DNA from 3 places in the Kinneretia sp. DJ1R-11 genome. Region 3 is predicted to be linked to each of the others. Evidence: predicted binding sites of a transcription regulator. Region 3 holds the regulator's gene; each other region holds the start of a gene.
What was found. Region 3 encodes sigma-54, which starts transcription at its own class of promoters, with help from an activator protein. Its sites were predicted from a motif close to TGGCANGNAANCTGCTTT; they were not measured.
Positions count from the first base shown of each region.

Region 1: LNV23_RS04180 (urease subunit gamma) is a predicted target of sigma-54. The motif match lies at 3,370-3,387, and genes of this name have one in related genera.
Region 2: LNV23_RS13035 (PEP-CTERM sorting domain-containing protein) is a predicted target of sigma-54. The motif match lies at 2,504-2,521, and genes of this name have one in related genera.

Region 1 is NZ_JAJIRR010000002.1:43,637-48,674, reverse strand. Features, by position in the region: gene LNV23_RS04185 (hybrid sensor histidine kinase/response regulator) at 1-3,318, opposite strand, end outside; gene LNV23_RS04180 (urease subunit gamma) at 3,541-3,843, shown strand; gene LNV23_RS04175 (HupE/UreJ family protein) at 3,888-4,469, shown strand; gene LNV23_RS04170 (urease subunit beta) at 4,466-4,771, shown strand; gene ureC (urease subunit alpha) at 4,771-5,038, shown strand, end outside.
Region 2 is NZ_JAJIRR010000007.1:19,252-24,289, forward strand. Features, by position in the region: gene LNV23_RS13025 (glycosyltransferase family 4 protein) at 1-130, opposite strand, end outside; gene LNV23_RS13030 (glycosyltransferase) at 127-1,362, opposite strand; gene LNV23_RS13035 (PEP-CTERM sorting domain-containing protein) at 1,504-2,454, opposite strand; gene LNV23_RS13040 (N-acetylmuramoyl-L-alanine amidase) at 2,634-3,992, opposite strand; gene tsaE (tRNA (adenosine(37)-N6)-threonylcarbamoyltransferase complex ATPase subunit type 1 TsaE) at 4,031-4,525, opposite strand; gene queG (tRNA epoxyqueuosine(34) reductase QueG) at 4,592-5,038, shown strand, end outside.
Region 3 is NZ_JAJIRR010000001.1:654,041-659,078, reverse strand. Features, by position in the region: gene LNV23_RS02730 (THUMP domain-containing class I SAM-dependent RNA methyltransferase) at 1-322, opposite strand, end outside; gene LNV23_RS02725 (SGNH/GDSL hydrolase family protein) at 360-1,376, opposite strand; gene LNV23_RS02720 (RNA polymerase factor sigma-54) at 1,564-3,093, opposite strand; gene lptB (LPS export ABC transporter ATP-binding protein) at 3,133-3,924, opposite strand; gene lptA (lipopolysaccharide transport periplasmic protein LptA) at 3,921-4,550, opposite strand; gene LNV23_RS02705 (thiol:disulfide interchange protein DsbA/DsbL) at 4,676-5,038, opposite strand, start outside.

The DNA.
Region 1 (5,038 bases), on a different contig from region 3:
CAAGGGCGTCTGCTTCAGCGGCAAGGCTTCCGGCACTTCCGTGGCTTGATCCAACCATTGCAGCGCCAAAGCCTGGCCCAGCCAGTCCAGCAGCTCGGCATGGCGCACCGGCTTGGTGATGAAGTCGACGGCGCTGATGCCGCCCTCATGCTCCTGGCCTTTCTCGAAGGCGTTGGCCGAGACGATGGCCACGCGTGGCGGCTGGGGCAGGTCCAGGGCGCGCAGGCGGCGCAGGGTCTCCCAGCCGTCTATGCCGGGCATGGCCAGGTCCAGCAGGAGGGCATCGGGCCGCAGGCCGCCGCTGACGATCAGGTCCAGCGCATCATGGCCGCTGCTGGCGCTGCGCAGCTCAAAGCCCAGCGGCGCCAGCAGCTCGATCAACAGCTGGCGGTCGGCCTCTTCGTTGTCGACCAGCAGCAGCAGGCGGCGCGGCCCGGCATAGCCCAGGCGCGGGCGGGGCGCGCGCGCCGGCGGCAGGGCGCTGTCCGGCAAGGCCGGCAGAAACAGGCGCACGCTGAACACCGAGCCCTGGCCCGGCGTGCTGCGTGCGTTCAACTCGCCGCCCATCAGCCGGGCCAGCATCTGCGCCATGGTCAGGCCCAGGCCGGCGCCGACGGTGGCGCCGGTGCCGCGGCTGCTGCCGCGGGTGAAGGGCTCGAAGATGCGCGCCAGCTCGGCCGCGTCCAGGCCAGGGCCGCTGTCCTCCACCTCGATCAGGGCCAGCTCGCGGGCATGGCGCACGCGCAGGGTGACCTGACCCCGCGGCGTGAACTTGATGGCATTGCCGATCAGATTGATCAGGATCTGGCGCAGTCGCCGCTCGTCGCCGCGCACGCAGGCCGGCAGCTCGCCCTGCACCTCGAAACGGAACTGCAAGCCCTGGGCGGCAGCCTGGGGCTCGAACATCTCGGCCAGTTCGTGCATGCAGTCCTCGAAGCGCAGCGGCGCCAGCTCCAGGCTCAGGCGGCCGGCTTCGATGCGGGCCAGGTCCAGGGTGCCGTCGATCAGGCTCAGCAGGTGTTCGCCGCTGCGCTTGATCACCTGCACGGCCTGACGCCGGCGCGGCGGCAGCTCGTGCGTGTCCTCGGCCATCAGCTGGGCATAGCCGAGGATGCTGTTGAGGGGGGTGCGCAGCTCGTGGCTGATGGCGCTGACGTAGCGGCTCTTGGCCTGGTTGGCGGCCTCGGCCGCGGCTTGCGCGCGCTCGGCCAACACGCGGGCGGCCTGCAAGGCCTCGTCGGTGCGGCGGTGCGAGGCGATCTCGCGCATCAAGGCCTCGGTCTGGCGGTTCGATTCCTCCTGTGCCACCTCGCGGCTCTGGTGGGCCAGCACCAGCCACCAGGCGGCAATGCCCAAGCCCAGGCTCAGCAGCACATAGGCCTTGAGGAAGCCGGCGCGCAGGCTGGCCGGCGTTTCGCCGGATCCCAGGCTTTGCAGCTCCTGGTGGTAGAGCAGGCCGAACAGTGCCGCCAGCAGGGGCAGCAGCACGCCCATCAGCAGCAGGAAGTGGCCCAGGCCTTTGTCCAGCACCGGCCACAGCGGCCGCGGCAGCAGGCGGCGCAGCGCGCCCGACCATTGGGCCGAGAGCCGGGCCTGGGGCTTGCAGAGATCGCCGCAGCGCGCGTCCAGGCTGCAGCAGAGCGAGCAGATGGCGCCCTGGTAGGCGGGGCATTGGGCCATGTCCGGGCCTTCGTACTCGCGCTCGCAGATCACGCAGCGGCGCGCGCGCAGGGGGCGGCCATCGTTTTGGTCTTCACCGAACGGTGCACGCGCCAAGTAGTAGCGCCCGCGCGTGGCCCAGGCGATCAAGGGCGAGGCGAGCAAGGCCGTCACCAGGGCGATCAGGGCCGAGAAGGCCTGGGCATCCGGCCCGAACAGTCCCAGGTGGGCGCTGACCGAGAGCGCCGAGGCCAGGGCCATGGCACCGACGCCGACCGGGTTGACGTCGTAGAGATGGGCGCGCTTGAACTCGATGCCCGGGGGCGACAGGCCCAGGGGCTTGTTGATCACCAGATCGGCCACCACGGCCATGATCCAGGCGATGGCCACATTGCCGTACAGGCCCAGCACGGCGCTCAAGGCCTCGAAGACATTCATCTCCATCAGCAAGAAGGCGATCAAGGTGTTGAACACCACCCAGACCACCCGCCCCGGGTGGCTGTGCGTCAGGCGCGAGAAGAAATTGCTCCAGGCCAGCGAGCCGGCATAGGCATTGGTGACATTGATCTTGAGCTGCGACACGATCACGAACAGCGCCGTGGCCGCCACCGCCCAGCCGTAGTGCGGGAACACATATTCGTAGGCGGCCAGGTACATCTGGTTGGGGTCCACCGCGCGCTCGGCCGGCACGGCGTGGCTCAGCGCCAGCCAGGCCAGCAAGGCGCCGCCCAGCATCTTGAGCACGCCCAGCAGCACCCAGCCCGGCCCGCCCACCAGCACCGCCGCCCACCAGCGCCGCCGCTGCGCCGGCGCGGCATCGGCCGGCAGGGCGGGCATGAAGCGCAGGTAGTCGGCCTGTTCGCCCATTTGCGTGATCAGGGCGATGCCCACGGTCAGCGCTGCACCAAAGTGGCGCAACTCGAAGCCAGCCGTGCCCGAGAGTGCTCCAGCATGGTGCAGTGCACCGGCAAAGGCCTGCGGCTCTTGCCACAGCACCGCCGCGAAAGGCAGCAGCAACAGGACCAGCCAGAGCGGTTGCGTGATCAGCTGCAGGCGGCTGATGACCGACACACCGTGGGTGACCAGGGGAATCACCAGCAGGGCGCAGATCAGGTAGCCCCAGCGCGGCGGGATGTCCAGCGCCAGGTCCAGGGCGTAGGCCATGACGGCCGCTTCCAGCGCAAAAAAGATGAAGGTGAAGCTGGCGTAGATCAGCGAGGTCAGGGTCGAGCCCAGGTAGCCGAAGCCGGCGCCGCGGGTCAGCAGGTCCATGTCCACGCCGTAGCGGGCGGCGTAGATGCTGATGGGCAGGCCGGCCAGAAAGATGATCAGGCCGGTGGCGACGATGGCCCAGGCCGCATTGGCCCAGCCGTACTGCAGCAGCAAGGTGGCGCCCACGGCCTCCAGGATCAGGAAGGAGGCCGCGCCGAAAGCCGTGTTGGCGACCCGGAAGCCCGACCAGCGGCGAAAGCGCTGCGGTGTGAAGCGCAGGGCGTAGTCCTCCAGCGTTTCGCGCGCCACCCAGGCGTTGTAGTCGCGCCGGATCTTGATGACGCGCTGCGGCGCCGGGCCGCCTTCGGGCGGATGAAGGGGCGGGTGCAGGGGCGGATGAAGGGGCGGATGCAGGGGCAGCGGCACATCGTGGGGCAGGGCGCTCATGGGCGAACTGCGAGCAGGTTTCGTGCCGCCTGCGCGCTGCGGTCTCCAAGTCGGCACGGGACTTGCAAACGGCCCTTGCAACACCCGAGCAGGACACCATGGAACTGACGCCCAGAGTTCAAGCGCCAAAGCGCTTGCGCGTGCTGGCACCAAGGAAATCATGGAACTGACCCCACGTGGTCAAGCGCTTCAGCGCTTGCGCGTGCTGACCTCAAGGCAAACATGGAACTGACTCCACGCGAAAAAGACAAGTTGCTGATCTTTACGGCCGCCCTGCTGGCCGAACGCCGGCGCGCCCGCGGGCTCAAGCTCAATTACCCCGAGGCCGTGGCCTTCATCAGCGCCGCCGTGATGGAAGGCGCTCGTGACGGCAAGACCGTCGCTCAACTGATGAGCGAGGGCCGTGAACTGCTCGGCCGCGCCGATGTGATGGACGGCGTGGCCGAGATGATTCCCGACATCCAGGTGGAAGCGACCTTCCCGGATGGCAGCAAATTGGTCACGGTCCACCAACCGATTGTTTGATCGCCCCTCATCCATTTCCACGACACCGACAGGAATCCGCCCCCATGAAACGCGCTCTCGTCTCCGCCCTTGCTGGCTTGCTGCCCCTGGTGGCCGTGTCGCACACCGGCGATGCCGCCCACGGCCATGACTTCATCACCGGCTTTTTCCACCCCTTGAGCGGTGCCGATCACCTGGCGGCCATGCTGACCGTGGGCTTGTGGAGTGGCCTGGCGCTGCGTCGGCCCTGGCAGGCGCCGCTGGCCTTTGCCGTGCTGCTGCTGGTCGGTGCGCTGCTGGGCTTGAGCGGCCTGGAGCTGCCGGCCGTCGAGCCCATGATCGCCGCCTCGGTGCTGGCCCTGGGCCTGCTCGCCGCCACTCGGCGCGCACTGGCGCCAGCCCTGGCCATGGGCCTGGTGGGTTTCTTCGCCTGCTTCCACGGCATGGCTCATGGTGCAGAGCTGGACGGCGGCCTCGCCTTGCTGGGCATGGTGCTGGCGACCTGGCTGCTCCATGTGGCCGGCCTGGGCTTGGGCCTGTGGCTGCGCCGCACGCAGGCGCGCTGGGCCCTGCCTCTGAGCCGCGTGCTGGGCGGCGGCATTGCGCTGCTCGGCCTGGCCCTGATGACCCGGGTGGTCGGCGCATGATTCCCGGCGAGCTGTTCACGCCCGAGGGCGAGCACCTGCTCAACCCCGGCCGGCGCACGCTGAGCCTGGTGGTGCAGAACGCGGGCGACCGGCCCATCCAGGTCGGCTCCCACTACCATTTCGCCGAAACCAATGCGGCCTTGCAGTTCGACCGCGCCGCGGCGCGCGGCATGCGGCTGAACATCGGCTCCGGCCTGGCCGTGCGCTTCGAGCCCGGCCAGCAGCGCACCGTGGAGCTGGTGGACCTGGCCGGCGCGCGCATCGTTCACGGCTTTCGCGGCCTGGTGCAAGGGAGCTTGTGATGGCCACGCTGGGACGACGCGCCTATGCCGAGATGTACGGCCCCACCGTGGGCGACCGCCTGCGCCTGGCCGACACGGAGTTGATCATCGAGGTCGAGCAAGACCTGACCCTGCGCGCGGGAGGCTACGGCGAGGAGGTCAAGTTCGGCGGTGGCAAGACGATTCGCGACGGCATGGCGCAGTCGCAGCGCGGCCGCGGTGATGGGAAGGACGGAGGCGCGGTCGACACGGTCATGACCAATGCCCTGATCCTTGACCATTGGGGCA
Region 2 (5,038 bases), on a different contig from region 3:
CGCCCAGGTAGAGCAGGCTCAGCTGGCAATGAGCGCCCAGCACCCAAACCAGGGCCAGCACGCGGGTGCGCTCACCGGCGCCCATGCGCCAGAACGGGATTCGTGTGAGCAGCAGAACACGCGGCTTCATCGGCAGGGCTCCGGCTGCAAGGGCGGCTCGCAAGCAAGCAGGGCCTCGCATTGCTGCACCACCGCAGCCACGCTGTCCTGCTGCCGGTAGTCGCGATGTTCATGGGCAAAGGCCTGGGCCGCCGTCCGGTAGCGCGCCGAGTCGAGCATCTGGCGCAGGAGGCGCGGCAGATGCTCGGTCTGATCCACCAACAGCGCTTCAGAAACCCCCAGCGACTGGAGCCGCCGCGCCGCCATCCATTGCTCGGTCTGCATGGGCAGAAGCAGCAGAGGCTTGCCGGCCAGCAGCATGGCGGCCGTGGTGCCTGCGCCGCCGTGGCTGAGTGCCAGATCGCAGCTGCGACTGAGCGCATCCATGGCCAAGGGCTCAGCGCTGAGCTGCATGCGCCCGCCGCTGAATTGCGCCAAGGTCTTGCGCGAGGCGCCAGGCACATGCGCCAGCACCGAAGCCGGCAATTCTTGCAAGGCTCGAAGCACTTGCTCCAAAGGCGCGTAGCCCGGTTTCAGGTAGGCAAAGATGCGCGGGCCGGGGCCATCGGGCCAGCGCGGCTCTTGCCCCTGTCCGAGCTGGAAGATCGGCCCCAAGTAATGCGGTGCGGGCGCCGGCGCCGCGGAACGCTGTGGGTAGTGATCCAGTTCTGCAAAGCTGCACAAGGCCTGCGCATCACAGTGCAGCAGGTCGGCAAAGGCCGTGAGTGCCGGTGCATGCAAGGCGGCAAGCACGTGGTTGGCGGTGGCCAAGGCATGGGCCTCGGAATCTTGCAGACGAGCGTTAGGCTGCGGCTGCCACCAAGCAAAGGGCGGCAGCGGCTGACAGGGGGGCGGCAGGCAAAAACCGTCGCCGAAATTCAGACGCGGCAGGCCCAGCCCCCGGGTGGCGAGCAGGGCGGTCGGTGCGTGATCGAGCACCAGCAGATCGGGTTGGATCAGGGCCAGAAGATGGCGCCAGGCCCGACAGATACCGGTGAGGGCGCGCGGATTGAGAAAGCCGAAAGGCATCAGCAACTCGGGGTAGCTGATCGGACTGGGCAGCTGGGTCAGGCGTCCCAACCACAGCGGCGCTTGCAGGGCCGGCACATCATGCGGGCTCAGCAGGGCCTCAGCGCCGAGCAGATCACGGAGCACGAAGACCGGCCGGTGACCCCGTTCGCGCAGGGCCAGGGCCACGGGCAACAGGCGTGACAGATGACCGTAGTCACCTCCGAGCTCCCAGGCAAAAACAATCGTGGCCATATGACGGTGGCACCCGGCAGCGGAGCCGCGGGCACAGTTTCAAAGTTCAGCAAGAGAAGCGGCGCCCGCAGGCGCCGCCAATGAATCACCCGATCCGCGAGTGCCGCGCAGGCTGCACTCCCGTCAGGTCGTACAGACCGATCAGGCCTGGCTCGCGCCCTTGCGACGGCGCGTCGTGGCTGCCACTCCGGCCAGGCTCAGGCCCAGCAGAGCCAAGGTATCCGGCTCCGGGACGGATGCCGTCGGGCTGATGTTGAAGTTGCTCGGATTGCCCCAACCAAATGGGTCACCGGAGCGCGCCGTGGCCGAACCCGAACCGCCATTGTTGCAACCCTCGAATGCCGGCACAAAGTCGCCCTTGGCCGCAAGCGTCGGGCAATCGCCGTAACCGCCACCGCCGCTCTGCAGCTCACCGGAAACCGTGGCGACGATGTCGTAGTCCAGGGTGAAGCTCTCGCCCACGCCGATCATGCCCATGCTGACATTGAACACCGCGTTGTTGGCGTACTCGCTGCCGCAGCTCATATAGCTGGCGAGGCTGCCCAGGTCATCGCTGGCGCAGGTGCTGGTGCCATCGACGGCCTGGGTGCGCGTCGTGTGATCGCGGGCCACGGCCACGCCGTTCTTGCTCACCTGCAGCAGCAGATCCGCAAAGCCCAGACCGGTGCCGCCGATGCCCAGTTCGCCGCTGTCCACATGGAAGGCGAAGTTGAAGAGCTGGGCCACACCGGTGGTGTTGGTGAAAGTGCGGCTGTAACGGGTGCTGGTCGAGGCCGAGAAGCTGCCGTTGCCGGTCACCCGGGCACCGAAATAGCTGGTTGCACCTGCATCGCCATAGGTGTGGAAGAACACCGAACCGTCGGCCGTGTAGTCGTTGAGATAGAAGTCGGCGCCGGTGGCCGTGGTGCTGGGCGGGTTGGTGACCATGCCGTCCACGCTGCTGCCACTGCTGGGGAGGGCGTAATCGGCAGTCAGGCGGATCTGGCCGTCGGTCATATTGCCGACCACCACCGGTGCCGCCATGGCGAAGCCGGACAACAAGGCCAGCACGCCGGCGCTGACATGCTTGAGTTGGAAGTTGCTGTGTTTCATCGGGAGATCTCCGTTGTTTTCAGAATGTGACTTAGTTCACAAATCCAAACATGCAAGATCCACGCCATGCGCAGCAAGCTCAACAGACATCAGGCCCGGGAGTCCAACATGCCGGTGAACGCCAAGTTTTCCGACACTGATGTTTACCCTAGAATCCAAAACCGGCCGCCAGCAGGACTTCAGCTGAGAGCGCGATGCCGCGCCAGCGGCGGGTTCTTGGCGAAGTAACGGGCGATGCCGGTGGCCAAGGCCTCGACCAGCTTGGACTGGTAGTCGGTGTCGCGCAGTTGCGCTTCTTCCTCGGGGTTGGAGATGAAGGCCGTCTCCACCAGGATGGAGGGCACATCGGGCGCCTTGAGCACGGCAAAACCGGCCTGCTCGACCCGACGCTTGTGCAAAGTGCCGACGCGGCCGATCTGGCCCAGCACCTCGCTGCCGAGCTTGAGGCTGTCCTTGATTTGGGCCGTGGTGCTCATGTCCAACATGGCCTTGAGCACGCTGGCATCTTTGACCGCGGCATTGACCCCGCCGACCAGATCGGCGGCGTTTTCGCGGCTGGCCATCCATTTGGCGGCCTGGCTGCTGGCCGCACCGTCGCTGAGCGCGAACACCGAGGCACCGCGCGCCTTGGGCGTGAAGAAGGCGTCGGCATGGATGGACACGAACAGGTCGGCCTGCACCCGGCGGGCCTTCTGCACCCGCTGCTGCAAGGGCACGAAGTAGTCGCCTTCGCGCGTCAACAGCACCCGCATATTGGGGTTGCGGTTGAGCCGGTCGCGCAGCTGCTGGGCAATCGCCAGCACCACATCTTTCTCGCGCAGGCCGCTGGGGCCGATGGCACCGGGATCTTCGCCGCCATGCCCTGGGTCCAGGGCAATCACGATCAAGCGATCGAGTTTGGCCTGCGAGGGCTCGGACGGCGCCGCCACCGGAAGCGTCGGCGCCGGCGCGGGTGTGTTCTGCGCCTGCGGCGCGGACGCCGAGCTGGCGCCAGGTTTGGCCGAGGTCTGGGCATTCAGACTGGGCTTGTCGAGCTTGGCAATCAGATCACCGAGCGCATCCTGCACCGACTGCGCCGCCTCTTGCTCGGCCTGGACCTTGTCCTTGATCAGGGCCAGCAGAGGATCGACCGCCACCTTGGGGTAGAGATCAAACACCAAGCGATGCTGGTAGGCCGCCACCGGCGCCAAGGTGAAGATCTGCGGCGCCACCGGCTGCTTGAGGTCCAGCACGATGCGCACCACGCGCGGCGTGTTCTGGCCGACGCGCACGCCGGCGATGAAGGGGTCATCGGCCTTGACCTTGCCCAGCAGGCCGCGCAGATTGGGGCTCAGCTCCAGGCCGTCGACATCGATGACCAGGCGATCGGGGGCCTCCACGAGAAAATGCGTCGCGGCCAGTGACCGGTCAGACTCCAGCGTCACCCGGGTGTAGGCCTCGGCCGGCCAGACCCGCACGGCGACGATATTGCTGCCGGCATGGGCGGCCGCAGCCGCACCCGCGGGCAGGGCGCGCAAGATCAGGACCAGGCTGCCCATGGCGCGCAGCGCCTGGCGCCGTTCGGCGAAGCCGGGCTTCACGAAGCCTGCTCCAGCTGCTGCAGCAAGACCTGACCCCGGGCTGTGCCGGCGCGCAGCTCGACCTGGCGGCTGTCGTCGTCCTGTGCCTCGATCCAGACTTGCAGATCGGCCGTCGGCAGCATGCCCTCGGCCTTCTCCGGCCATTCGCTGAGCTTGAGCCCGGGCGCGCTGAAGATGTCGCGAAAGCCGGCGTCCTCCCACTCGCGCGGGTCGCTGAAACGGTAGAAATCGAAATGGCTGACGAGGCCGGCCGAACCCCAGTCGGCCAGGTCATAGGACTCCAGAACCGCGTAGCTAGGGCTCTTGATGCGCCCGGCGACGCCCAAGGCGCGCAGCAGATGGCGCACCAAGCTGGTCTTGCCGGCGCCGAGGCTGCCATGCAGCTCCAGGCTGGCGTCAAGCAGGGTCGGGCAGAGCGCCAGGCGCTCCGCGAAAGCCTGGGTGGCGGCCTCATCGGGCCAGCGCAAAGAGCGAGTTTCTAGAATGCGCAAATGACGCAGGCTCCACAACAATCGAACAAGGATGACAAGTCAGCGGACTTTGACGCAGCGACCGTGATGGCCGATCTGCAGCGCTGGGCTCATGAGCTGGGATTCTCACAGATCGGCGTGGCCGATATCGACCTGCACAGTGCCGAAGCGGGCTTGCTGGCCTGGTTGCAGGCCGGCTTTCACGGCTCCATGCACTATATGCAAAGCCACGGCCTCAAACGGGCCCGGCCGGCCGAGCTGGTGCCGGGCACGCTGCGCGTGCTGAGTCTGCGCATGGATTACCTGCCGCAAGACAGTGCTCCCGACTGGCAAGCCGTGGAATGGCAGCGTTTGAGCGATCCGCAGCGCGCCCAGGTCTCGCTGTATGCCCGTGGACGCGACTATCACAAGGTGCTGCGCGCTCGCCTGCAACAGCTGGCCACGCGACTGAGCGACGCCGTCGGGCCTTTGGGTTACCGCGTCTTCACCGACTCCGCGCCGGTGCTCGAGGTGGAGCTGGCGGCGCGCTCCGGC
Region 3 (5,038 bases):
GGGCCACGGTGTCGACGCGAATCGTCTCGGCCGGCGTGATCCAGTCGCACCAATCGATGCGGCGAGCCAGGGCGTAGATGTCGTCTTCGTGGCGGTAGCCGCCTGAGATCAGCTCGATCAGCACGCGCTGGGCCAGCCGGCACTCGAGGTTGAGCTTCATCACGCCTTCAAGATCGCTCTTCAGCGCGATGCCGCCGCGCAGCACCTCGATATGCGTCTTGGGCAGGATGGCCCGCACCTCTTCGTCGAGCAGGCGCTCCACGCCCGAGGGGCAGGAGACGAAGAGGTGGTGCAGGTCTTTGGGGGATTCTTTGGCGGCCATCCTCCGATTGTCCCAGGAATGGCCGCCTCGGCCGGACTCAGGCGCGGCGACGGCGGCTCAAGCCCAGCACGGCCACCAGGCCCAGGCCCAGGCCCATCAGCAGCCAGGTTTCCGGCTCCGGAACGGCGGCCAGCATGCCTTGGCCGAGCACGCTGTGGGTGACTGCGGTTGGATGGACGCGGTCCCAGAACATATAACCGTCAGGGTTGCTGCAGGTGCTGCCATTGGGCTGGCCGACATAGCCGGTGAAGCAAGCCTCGGTGACATTGCTGAGACCGTACTGGGCGGCGTTGTCGATCAGGTTTTGCTGCGCGCCCAGGGTGTCGAAATAGCGGATGTCGATGCCAGGCAGGGCGCGCAGCTGTGTCAGCGCGCCGTTCAAACCCTGGTTGAAGCCGAGCGAGAGCAGGTGCAGCTGACCGGCGGCACCGGAGCTGAGGCCGCCCGGGGTCTGGCCCAGGTCGGGCAGGCCTGGCATCAGGAAGTGGCGTGCGCCCAGGCCGTACAGCGTCTGAACGGCGTTGCTGAGGTTCTGGATGGCCGTCTGTGCGGTCGCCTGAGAATAGCCCTGGTACTGGAAGTCATTGGCGCCACCCCAGAGGAAGTACAGGGCCTGGCTGTCGGCCGCGCCACCACCCAAGCCGGCCTGGAAGGCCCCGACCTGGGACAGCATGCCGGTGTTCTGCAGGGCGGCCGGTGCGCCGGCGGCCACGGCGGCGCCGTTGAGCAAGCCGGTTTGGGCGCCGCCCCAGGCGTAGTCCTGCAGGGTCACGCCCAGGCCTTGGGCCAGATGCTCGATGGCGACCGGCCCGTTGGAGAAGCGGCCCTGGTAGTAGTTGCCGGGCTGCGGCACGGTGCCGCCTGTGGCTTGATAGAAATTACCCTTGTCCGAGAGGCTGTCGCCGAAGGCGACGATGCGGCTGTAAGCGGGGGGGCTGATCGAGCTGACGGCCTGCGCTTGCGCGGCAACGCTCAGGGCCAGACCGGCCGTCATCATCAGGGCGGAGGAGGAGATGCTGTGCCAGCGGCGTTGGGAGGCAGAAGTAGCGTTCACGACAGTCCTTTCAAGTAACGGGCCAAGTCGGCGGCATGATGGCATACCGCGGCCTGGGAATCACTCGAAATTCGCGTGCGTGTGCACGTTTGGGGCTGGGGGCCGGTGAACAGGTGAATGGGTGAATCGTGAATCGTGAATCGTGAATCGTGGGGTGCTGCTCACCCCTTCACTTGTTCACTCCCCCTCAAACCACGCGCCGCATTGTCGTCGTCCCAATATGCATGCCTTCGCGGTACTTGGCGACGGTGCGGCGGGCGACCTGGATGCCTTGTTCTTCCAACATATTGGCCAGGGCGCTGTCGGACAGGGGCTTGGCCGGGTTCTCGGCGGCGATGAATTGCTTGATCAGCTCGCGCACGGCGGTGCTGGAGGCCTCGCCGCCGGCTTCGGTGGAAAGACCCGAGCCGAAGAAGTACTTGAGCTCGTAGGTGCCGAAAGGCGTGGCCATGTACTTGGCCGTGGTCACGCGCGAGATGGTTGATTCGTGCAGGCCGAGCTCGTCGGCGATCTCGCGCAGCACCAGCGGCTTCATGGCGACGGCGCCGTGGCTGAAGAAGCCCTTCTGGCGCTCGACGATGGCGGTGGAGACGCGCAGGATGGTGTCGAAGCGTTGCTGGATGTTCTTGATGAACCAGCGCGCCTCCTGCAGCGCGCCGCCCAGGGCACTGTTGCTGATGCCGCCGCGCGTCTGGCGCAGGGCATTGGCATAGAGCTCGTTGATGCGCAGCTTGGGCGCGACCTCGGGGTTAATGATGACGCGCAGCTCGCGCCCGACCTTGCGCACGATCACATCGGGAATCACCGCCGGCGCCTGGCCGCGGGCAAAGCGCCGGCCCGGCTTGGGCTCGAGCGCCACGATCAGGGCCTGGGCTTCGCGCAGCAAGGGCTCGTCGGCGCCGGTCAGCAGCATCAGGCGGCGGCTGTCGCGCTTGGCCAGCAACTCCAGATGCTTTTTGCAGATCATGATGGCGATCACCTGCGGCGCGCTGCGTGGCAGCTGGCGCAGTTGCAGCTCCAGGCACTCGGGCAGATCGCGTGCGCCGACGCCGGCAGGGTCCATATGGTGCAGCCACTTCAGGGCGATGCGCAGGTGGTCGAGCAGGTCCTCGCGTTCGGCCGCGCTGTCCTCGCCCGCGTCGGGGATCAAGGCCTCGGCAATCGACTCCAGGCTGTCTTCCAGCAGGCCGTCCTCGTTTAGGGAATCGATCAGCAGGCGCAGGGCCAGCTGGTCGGACTCGCTCAAGCTCATGCCCGCCATCTGCTGCTGCAAATGTTCTTGCAGGGAGATCTCGGCCGACTCCTGCTCGCTGCGCTCGCCGTCTTCGTCGTTGCTGCCCGAGCCGCTGCCGCTGTTGCTGGGCAGCTCGCGGATGCCGTCGAAATCGTCACCTTCGGTGCCGTTCTCCCAGTCCTCTCGCTCGCTGTTGCCGAAGTCCTCGGCCTTGAGCTCGGGCGTGGCCTCGGCCTCGGCGCCGCCGCCCAGTTCGCGCTCGGCGCCGCTGTCTTCGGCGGCACTGGCCTGGCGCAGCTCGGGCAGTTCGGGCGCGGCGACGGAGAAGTCGTCCTCGGTTTCGAGCAGCGGGTTCTGCGCCAGCATCTGCTCGACTTCCTGGTTCAACTCCAGGGTCGAGAGCTGCAGCAGACGGATGGACTGCTGCAGCTGCGGCGTCAGCGCCAGATGCTGACTCAGGCGAACCTGGAGCGATTGCTTCATGGCCGCAGGCCCGGCGCTGTCAGGAGGCTCGCCATCACATCACATGCGGAAATGTTCGCCGAGATAGACCTTGCGCACATCGGCGTTGGCGACGATCTCGTCCGGCGTGCCCTCGGCCAGTACCGAACCCTCGCTGATGATGTAGGCGCGGTCGCAGATGCCCAGGGTCTCGCGCACATTGTGGTCGGTGATCAGCACGCCGATCTGGCGCGCCTTCAGGAAACCGATGATGCGCTGGATCTCCAGCACCGCGATCGGGTCCACGCCGGCAAAGGGTTCGTCCAACAGGATGAAGCGCGGCTGGGTGGCCAGGGCGCGGGCAATCTCGACGCGGCGGCGTTCACCGCCCGAGAGCGCCGGTGCCGGGCTGTCGCGCAGCTTCTCGATGCTCAGGTCGTGCAGAAGGGCTTCCAGCAGTTCCTTGATGCGCGGCTCTTTCAGCGCGCGGCCCTGCTCGTCGCGCTGCAGTTCCAGCACGGCACGGATGTTTTGTTCCACCGTCAGCTTGCGGAAGATCGAGGCTTCCTGCGGCAGATAGCTCAGCCCCAGGCGGGCGCGCTGGTGGATGGGCAGGTGCTCGACCGACTGGCCGTCGATGCGGATCTCGCCGGCATCGGCGCGCACCAGGCCAACGATCATGTAGAAGCTGGTGGTCTTGCCGGCGCCGTTGGGGCCGAGCAGGCCGACCACCTCGCCGCTGTTGACGCCCAGGTGCACGTTCTTGACCACGCGCCGCACGCCATAGCTTTTGGCCAGGCCCTCCGCCTCGAGGCGGCTGCGCACGCCGGATTCCAGCGCCGACACCGGCGCGTTGTGGGGGCCGGCACTCATGGCGTCTTGCGCGGGCTGAGGCTGGTGCTCGGCTTGAGCTGGATGCCCGAGGCCGGCGTGGCGGCGGGTTCCGAGGCGGCGCCTCGCGGCATCATCACCACACGCACACGGCCGCTCGGGTGGGGCGAACTCTGGCCGCCTTCCAAGGTGAACACCTCGCTGCGGTTGTCGAACAGGATGACCGCGCCGGTCACCTCGTCGGCCACGGTCGTGCCTTGCAGGCGCCGCACCACGGCGTTGCCGATGAAGCGCACGGTGTCGCTGCGGGTGTCGTATTCGAGCTGGTCGGCCAGGCCTTCGATGGCCTCGCCCGGGATGTCGCGCGCCTGGCGGAAGCTGACCTGTTTGCCGGTCTGGCCATTGGCATAAACCTGGTGGTAGCCGTCGCCGGTCTCTCGCACATCGAGCTTCTCGGCGCGCAGCACCAAGCTGCCCTTGCTCAGCACCACATCACCGTTGAACTCGGTGCGCTGCTTGGCGATCTCGACGCTGCCGCCGTTCTTGGAGGAAATATTGAGCGGCTTGCCGCGGTCGGCCTTCTCGGCCTGGGCTGCGCCGGCGGCCAGGCCCAGGACCAAGGCCGCCAGCAGGCCGGGCAGGAGGAGGGAGCGCGGGTACAGCTTCATGGGCAGGGAGGGTCGGGCAGGCGGAGGCATGGACGCCGACGGATGGCGGCACAAAACTTGCAGGCCATTCTAGTACGTGCCCCGCCGCGGCGGGCTCGTAGAGTCGCTTCGCTTGAGGGCAGGCTTCAGGACTTAGCGCTGCGCAGCTGTTGGATCAGCTGGTTGGTCAAGGCCAGGGCCGCTTGGCCACCGGACACCGCATTCTTGCCGGGGCCGCCGGCCAGGCTGGGGCTGGTCATATAGCGGCCGCCGATGCCGATTGCAGGAACGGTTTCAACCCCGTAAGACTTGGCCAGACTGGCAGCCTGATCGATGCGCCTCTGGGTGTTGAACTTGTCATTGAAAGCGGAAGTGAACTTGGCTTCATCCAGGCCCAGGCTGGCCGCGAATTTGATGATGGCCTTCTCATCGCTGAGGTCCAGGTGTTGGACATGGATGGCTTTGAACACCGCCTCGTGCAGATCGGCCAGCCGGCCCAGGGTTTCGAG